2 regions of the Bacillus sp. GbtcB14 genome follow, and region 2 is predicted to be linked to the other one. Evidence: riboswitches for the same ligand, from Rfam matches in the RefSeq annotation. Region 2 holds a riboswitch; the other holds the start of a gene.
What was found. A riboswitch is a leader RNA that binds a small molecule or an ion and turns the genes downstream of it on or off. The one in region 2 is predicted to bind S-adenosylmethionine.
Positions count from the first base shown of each region.

Region 1: linked by a shared signal. The riboswitch ahead of KVT31_RS10245 (LLM class flavin-dependent oxidoreductase) and the one ahead of KVT31_RS24890 (peptide ABC transporter substrate-binding protein) in region 2 are both predicted to bind S-adenosylmethionine.

Region 1 is NZ_JAGXJT010000003.1:249,445-253,655, forward strand. Features, by position in the region: gene KVT31_RS10230 (hypothetical protein) at 1-615, shown strand, start outside; partial or broken gene KVT31_RS10235 (sensor histidine kinase) at 1,179-1,592, shown strand; gene KVT31_RS10240 (hypothetical protein) at 1,882-2,088, opposite strand; SAM riboswitch class I at 2,325-2,431, shown strand; gene KVT31_RS10245 (LLM class flavin-dependent oxidoreductase) at 2,514-3,572, shown strand; gene KVT31_RS10250 (ATP-grasp domain-containing protein) at 3,565-4,211, shown strand, end outside.
Region 2 is NZ_JAGXJT010000012.1:51,615-55,825, forward strand. Features, by position in the region: gene KVT31_RS24890 (peptide ABC transporter substrate-binding protein) at 126-1,766, opposite strand; SAM riboswitch class I at 1,899-2,003, opposite strand; gene KVT31_RS24895 (aldo/keto reductase) at 2,157-2,990, opposite strand; gene proC (pyrroline-5-carboxylate reductase) at 2,992-3,795, opposite strand; gene pnuC (nicotinamide riboside transporter PnuC) at 3,983-4,211, shown strand, end outside.

The DNA.
Region 1 (4,211 bases), on a different contig from region 2:
ACTTTTCAAGTAGGTGCGGGAGAATCAGTAGAAATTCCTATAGAAATTCCACCATTACCAAAAGGACTACATGATATTATTTTTGTTATTGCTAAATTCCCTGATAAAAAAGTATTAGATGAAGAGTTTAGGAAACAAACGGATTCATCCAATCTTCTATTTGTAAGATTTAGTACAGTAGTAGGTGAGGATGAGACGGTAAATAATCAAGTTGAATTTAATAGTTACGGAGAAAAGAATACAGAGAATATTCTAGATGGTGTTTTTATTGCTAAAGAAAATACTTACAAGAGATGGTTGACTCAAGAAGTCACTAATGATAAAAATCTGGATTTCTATACGAAGGTCGGAAATAATAGTAATACAAGAAAACAATACGCATTAATACAATTATTTGATTGGGAGCAGATGAAATTTATAGATGATAAAGATGTGTTGTTTTATGATTTAGAACCAAATACAGTTTTTACTGTTCAATCTCAAATTCCAATAAAAAAAGAGAAAGGAGTGTATGATTTAACGTCTATTTTAGTGCAACATCCTTTTCAAAAAATAACATTATACAACCAACAAGTAGATACAGCAATTAGAGTTGGGGTTGATGTAATAGAGTAGTAAATGAAATGTTTTTATTATAATTCTCGAAAATATATAGTTGTTTCTATGAGGAAAAAAGAAGAGAATCTTATTTTTGATTCTCTTCTTTTTTTGTTTATTAGAGAAAGGCTTTTACTTGATTTTCTCTCATTTTTATCGCCCCTTTATAACGGTTCAAGTGTAATATCAAACAAAAAAGGTCCCTCAGGCAAGCTGAGAGACCATTCAAAGTACAATCATTGATTTTAGGTGCAAAATAAAATGGTAATCAATCTAATAAATTATAAATGACTAAATTTTTCTCCTGATTTCAAATTTTTGCCAACCTCGATAAATATATTCAATTAATAATGTATAATTCCTAGTATAATATTATTTTGTTTATGTAAAAAAATGGTAAATGTAGAAGTAAAACAATTAATCTTTCTTTGTGAAATTAAACATAAACAATCCAATAGAAAAAATCACAAAAAATTCTATTATAAATTTCTTTTAAAGGTAACATATAAATACAATCTACTAATCTGACAAAATACAGCAAAGACCGTACGAGCTTCGTCGGTGGATTGTAAAAGGTATTCTCTATAATGGTTCAAGAATCTTCAATTGAAATAACAACAAATATAGAGGAAGACCTATTTATTAAAGCAGACCAAACATTGATGATGCGTTTATTAATGAATTTATTGACGAATGCGATTGCTTATGGCAAAGAGAATGGCAGTGTGAATATACAACTGTTCCGTGATGAACCCAACATAATAGGTAAAGTCTCCGATAATGGTATAGACATCAGCGAGCAACATATTACGAAAATATGGGAACGCTTCTATCGAGTTGATGCAGCACGAACATCTTCAAACATTGGAAACACAGGTTTAGGATTGTCGATGGTGAAATGGATTGTCGAACTATACGGAGGAAAAATTACCGTTGAAAGTAAATTAGGGGAAGGCAGTACTTTTACATTTAAACTACCAATTGAAAAACGATAGTACAAATTCGACATATTGAATAGAAAGAATCGAAATAACGTATTAAAAAAAGATGAAATCGGTGATTTCATCTTTTTTAAACATATACTATCAATGGCCGCATCCTGCATTACACTAGGATTTTAGTGAGTGATGTTTGAGTGTTTAAATGACACAATAGTTGTAACTAACTGTTGTGTTATTTGTTCATTTTTCTTTCTTTTGTGTATATGAAGAAAAAACAAATCGTCTAAAAAAAGAATGAGGCTATGAGTAAAACACTACCGTCAAGAAGTGTCTTGGGTATATTTTATTCTCTGAATTTATCTGGTTTTTCAACTCTAAATGATTGCACCTCACCGCACTCTAAACAAAATGTGGTTAATAGTTTGGAACGCTTCCCGCCTGAAAAGAATCTACTAGATTCATCTTCACAAACATATGCATGATAAGCAGATCCAACTCTTCCTTCTTTAAATGTAGTAGAACCACAATTCTCGCATCGTTTATTTTTCATGTTACTAACACCTCTTTTGCTGTGTTTTTAAGATAGAAGTAAAGCAACTTGGTTATACATGATATTTTCGACATGATACAACATACCCCTTTATATATTCGTAAGTAAAACAATACCCTTATGAAGCTCTATAAAAATATGATTTCTTATATATCATTTAATACTTATAGGAAAAATGAGTATTAAATGATTGATTTTTATTATTCTGATGATTATAATAAATGGAAACCAAACAATTCTTATGTTGAGAAGTGGAGGGACGGGCCCTATGAAACTTCGGCAACCTCGTATGAGACGAAAGGTGCCAAATCCTGCAGGTGAAGAAACACCTGAAAGATAAGAGCGGTTCACTTAGTCAAGAAGGCTACTCTTATTTTGATAAGAGTAGCCTTTTTTATGGCTAAAAGGTAAAGGGGGAATAGGTAGTGGAGTATGGTTTTTGGTTACCGATTTTTGGGGGATGGCTTCGAAATGTAGATAATGAATCTATGCCGCCTACGTTTGAGTATGCAAAACAAACAGCGCAAGCGGCAGAACAATTAGGTTTTTCAACAACACTTATTGCGGAATTAAACTTAAATGATATAAAAGGTGTTTCAGCACCAAGTTTAGAAGCGTGGACAACTGCGGCAGCACTTGCAGCAGTAACGGATAAATTAGAGATTATGACAGCTGTCAGACCGGGCTTCCACAATCCAGCAGTTACAGCGAAAATGGCAGCGAATATCGATCAATTAAGTAATGGCCGTTTTACATTGAATGTAGTTTCAGCATGGTGGGAAGAAGAAGCGAGGCAGTATGGCGGAGTATTTACCGCACATGATGAAAGATATGATCGCACAGAGGAATTTGTAACAATTTTGAAGGAACTTTGGAAAGAAGAAGTGTTTTCTTATAAAGGGAATTTTTATGAGCTTCATCATACACATTTAAGTCCAAAGCCTGTGCAGAAACAGGGCATTAAGATTTATGCAGGTGGTGAAAGTGAAAGAGGAAAAGAGGTCATTGTAAATCACGCGGATGCATATGTCATGCATGGGGGAACAGTGGAAGAGGTATCTGTGAAAATAGAAGATATGAAGAAACGTAGAAAGAAAGTCACAGAGGAGCCATTGCAGTCATTTGGGCTTGCGGCTTACGTCATTTGTCGTGATACAGAAGAAGAGGCATTAGAAGAATGGAGACGCATAACGGATGTGAAAGACGATGCTTTAGGTTACGCGGGTTACCAAGACTTTATTAGTAAATCGCATTTGGAACAGCAAGTGAAATTGAATGATTATTCCGTATCCAATCGCGGGTTACGTCCTAATCTAATCGGAACACCAGAACAAATTGCAGAAAGGATACTCGCTTTTGAAAAAGTGGGTGTTACGTTATTACTTTTACAATTTTCGCCACAGCTTGAAGAGATGAAACGATTTTCTGAAAAAGTGATGCCATTAGTTGAAGCAAAAAGAAAGGAATTGATTACAAATGAGTAAAATTTACATATTACATGAGAATAAAGAATGGACGGATCATTTGGTGAGAAGGTTAGAAGAACTAGAGTTACCTTATGAGGAATGGCATTTAGATGAAGGAACACTTTCGTTAGAAAAAGAACCTCCTCAAGGTGTTTTTTATAGCCGCATGAGTGCTTCTTCACATACGAGAGGTCATCGATATGCACCTGAGTTGACGGAAGGAGTCCTTGCTTGGCTAGAGGGATACGGGCGCACAGTATTTAATGGGTCTCGTGCATTACGCCTTGAAGTAAGTAAATTGAATCAATATGCAGCATTAAGAAATTTTGGGATACAAGTGCCGAAAACAATTGGTGCTGTGGGCCGTGATCATATAGTAAAAGCAGCAAGGGAGTTAGGGGAAGTACCGTTCATTACAAAACATAACCGTGCAGGTAAAGGTCTTGGTGTTCAACTATTTCATTCTATTGATGCTTTAGAACAATATTTGGATGGTCCGACGTTTGAAGAACCCATTGATGGAATTACTTTAATCCAGCAATATATTGAAGCGCCAGAACCATACATTACACGTTGTGAGTTTGTAGGCGGCCAGTTTGTATATGCAGTTAAAGTAGATACATCAGAAGGATTTGAACTTTGTCCAGCAGATGCGTG
Region 2 (4,211 bases):
ATATTAAAAAAGCAGATTTCCTCGTACTAGGGAATCTGCTTTTAATATGTTTTGCTAAAAAAACAATTGGTGTGGGCTAATCATCAGTGGGGGATGAAGAAAAAACCACTGATTAAAGTTTCGCTTTATTTTTCAATTTTTGCCCATTTGAAGTTTAATTGACCTGCAAAGTCTACTTGCACAATCCCTTTCACATAAGAACGTTCTAAATAAGATTCGCCTTTTTGGTAAAGAGGAGCGATAACGGAGTCTTTAAATAATATTTTCTCGGATGCTAGTAATGCTTCCCAGCGAGCTTTTTCATCACCGGCTAAAGTCGTTTTCACTTTTGCTATTGTTTCATCAAACTCCTTATTAGAGTAATGATCTAAGTTGTAAGGGTTATTCGTTGTAAATAGCTCAAGGAATGTAATTGGATCCGCAAAGTCAGGGCTCCAGCCGTCAATTCCAATTTCGTAGTCACCTTTTAATAAAAGTGAAACTTGTTGTTTACGTGGTTGCGGCTTTATATTTACTGTTAAGCCATCTAAATTCTTTTCTAGTTGTCCTTTTAAGAATTCACCAGTTTTCTTTTCAAGGTCACCGTCACTTGTTAATAGTTCTAACGTTATTTTTTCAGACCCAAGTTCTTGTTTTGCCTTTTTCCATAATTCTTGAGCAGATTTTGTGTCAACCTTTGTTAAATCGCCGTTTGCAGCACGGAAGTCTGTTCCGTCAGGTCCTTTTGCAAAGTTTTTCGGCACGAGACTAGAGGTTGGTGTAGAGCCGTCATTTAATAACGTATTTACAAAGGATTTTCGATCAATTGTTTGATCGATTGCTTGGCGTGCAGAAACATTTTGAAGTACTTTGTTTTGTTGATTCATACGTAGAAACTGTACCCCTACGTTTGGCCGTTCTTTAAAGTTAGCATCTTTTTTATATTTATCAACGAAGTCAGATGTTAGTTTGATACGATCTAATTGTTTTGATTCGAATAAATTTACTTCTGTAGATTTTTCTTTTACGACGTTAAAATTGATTTCTTCCAGTTTGACAGTATCTTTATCCCAATAGGTAGGGTTTTTCTTAAATTTAAAGCTTTGCTCATGCTTCCAATCGCTTAGTGTAAAAGCTCCGTTGTATAAGATTGTATTGTCTTCTAAAGCGTATTTATCACCTTGTGATTTAAAGAATTCCTCGTTAATTGGTAGAAATGTTGGGAACGCTGTTAAGCTAATAAAGTACGGAACAGGGCGTTCTAATTCTACCTCAAACGTATGGTCATCAATTGCTTTTACACCAAGTTGATCGGCTGGAAGTTCTTTGTTGTTAATTTTTGTTGCGTTTTTAATATCAAAGAATAGAAATGCATATTCAGAGGCTGTTGCTGGATCGACAGCTCTTTGCCAAGCGAAGACAAAATCTTTCGCTGTGACAGGAGTGCCGTTTGACCATTTTGAATCTCGTAAATGGAATGTGTATTTCGTTTTATCGCCACTTACTTCATGAGATTTTGCAACGCCAGGGACAGGTTTGTTACCTTCACCAAGATTATACAAACCTTCAAATACGTTTCTCATTACTTGACCAGAATCAGTATCTGTAGCACGAGCTGTATCCATTGTTCGTATTTCAGTAGGTGAAGATAAGTTTAAAACCTGTTTACTAGGTGCCTCGTCTTTTGCATTTGCTCCGCTTGCTTCGTTTTTATAACTACCGCAACCAGTTAATAAAATACTTACTCCTACAACTGATGCAATACCGGGTACAAACTTCTTTTTCATTTGATTTTCCTCCTAAATAATTAAGTTTGGATGATGATGAGGGAAATGAAAAATAAAAAATCCCTCTTTTCATATTGAGAAAGAGGGATTTTTACGTACAAGTTATGCACCCGTATATAAACGAAGTCCCTCATTCTATCTTTCAAGCACAAAGCTTGCAGGAAGTGGCACAGTGTTCAAAATGAACCTGTTGCCGAGGTTTCAAAGGGCCAGTCCCTCCACCTCTCTTGATACAATGAGTAAACGAATAAATTTTATTAATTTTTGTGTTTCTTTGATAATTCAAAATCTTACACCTTGGATAATGAAGTGTCAACCGATTGAAATATAGTTTAAATTTTCAGTTTTCTTTAATGAGAAAAACCACTGCATATGGCAGTGGTTTTTCTACTAGAAGTTAAAGTTATCTGGGTCTGGACCAACGCGACGATCTTCATTTAGAGCTTGAATTGCTTTCATGTCATCAGCACTTAATTCAAAATCGAATATATTTGCATTTTCAATAATGCGATGTTCTTTAATAGATTTAGGGATTGTTACAACTTCATTTTGTAAATCCCAGCGTAAAATAATTTGTGCAGTTGATTTATTATATTTTGTTGCAATGTTTTGTAATGTTGAGTTGTCCAGTAGCTGTCCTTGCATTAATGGTGACCAAGCTTCAAGCTGGATATTATGTTCTTTACAGAAAGCGTGTAACTCTTCCTGTGCTAAACGTGGATGATATTCCACTTGGTTGACCATTGGCTTAATTTCAGCAATTTCAAATACGTCTTGTAAGTGGTGAATGTGGAAATTACTCACACCGATAGCACGAACACGGCCATCTTTATAAAGTTTTTCTAATGCTTTCCATGATTCAGTATATTTCCCTTTTACAGGCCAATGTACTAAATATAAATCTAAATATTCTAGACCTAATTTCTCTAATGTAGTTTCAAATGCTTGAAGTGTTGTTTCATACCCTTGATCGCTATTCCATACTTTTGATGTGATAAATAATTCTTCACGTGCAACACCTGATTCACGGATCGCTTGTCCAACGCCTTCTTCGTTTTGATAAATTGCTGCAGTATCAATGCTGTGGTAGCCATTTTTAATTGCTGCTTTTACAGATTCAATTACTTCTGAACCATCTTCTACTTTAAAAACACCTAAACCGAACCACGGCATTTTTACACCGTTATGTAATGTTGTATAGTCTTTTAAACTTGTTAAATTCATATTATTTCCCCCTAGCTTTTTTGTTTGTTGCTTCTACTGCTTTTTGAATTGCCTCTGAAAAATTATATTCATATAAAGCTTTGAGACCCTCAGCTGTGGAACCACCTGGTGTTGTTACTTGTTCGCGGAGGTTAGCTGGATCTTGCGTTTGTTCAAGCATAGAAGCAGAGCCGGAAATCATTTGAATGACAAGGTGTTTTGCAGTCGCTTCATCGACTCCATAACTTTTTGTTGCTTCAATTAAGCTTTCAGCAAAGTAATAAAGGAAAGCTGGTGCACTTCCAGTAACTGCGGTAAGCTGATGAACTTCCTCTTCAGTGCAAAGTTGCGAAGTACCAATGCCTCTTAAAAGCAGTTGCAGGGTTTCTTGATGCATCTCGTTTACTGATCGTCCCATTGTATATAAGGAGATAGACTTTCCAATTTCAGCAGCTGTATTTGGCATAATCCAAGCGACAGGTGTTCCCCCGGGAAGTCTTTCTTCTAAATAAGATGGGCCAATGCCAGCAGCTACCGTTACGACAAGTTGATTCGATAGTAACGGAGATAATTCTGCTAATAATTCTTCATGTGCAGAAGGTGGCATTGCTAAAACAATTGTATCAACAGATGTAACATGCTGCTTCCAATCTGTTGCAGTAGACACATTATATCGCGCTCGTAATTGTTCTAGCTTTTCTACGTTGCTGCGGTTAGAGACGATAATTTCTTCGATGTATTCTTTGCTTGTTTTAAGTAATCCGGAAAATATAGCTTCTGCCATACGACCAGCACCAATAAATAGAATTCGATGTTTAGTTAGCATATCCTTTAATCCTTTCTAGTGAAGATATGTTATAAAAAACGATACCATTTTTAAGAGAATTTTGTAAAAAGAAAAGACTTATCGTAGATGGAATGGATAATGAGAAGGAGGAAATTCATGGTAAAGGGAAGAGCTATTCCTTATACTGGTGATAAGGAATTTATTATACATCTGGGGAGAGATGATCATGGTCAGAAGTCCACTTTTTTTATTCATTTCTAGTATTATTTGCGTATTGGTTGGGTTTTATATTCAATCGAGTTATATTGAAATTTTCGCATCGGTTATGGGGATTATTAATGTTTGGTTATTAGCGAGGGAAAGGGTATCTAACTTTTTGTTTGGCATGATTACAGTTGCGATATTTCTGTATATTTTCATTACGCAAGGTTTATATGCAATGGCGGTATTGGCAG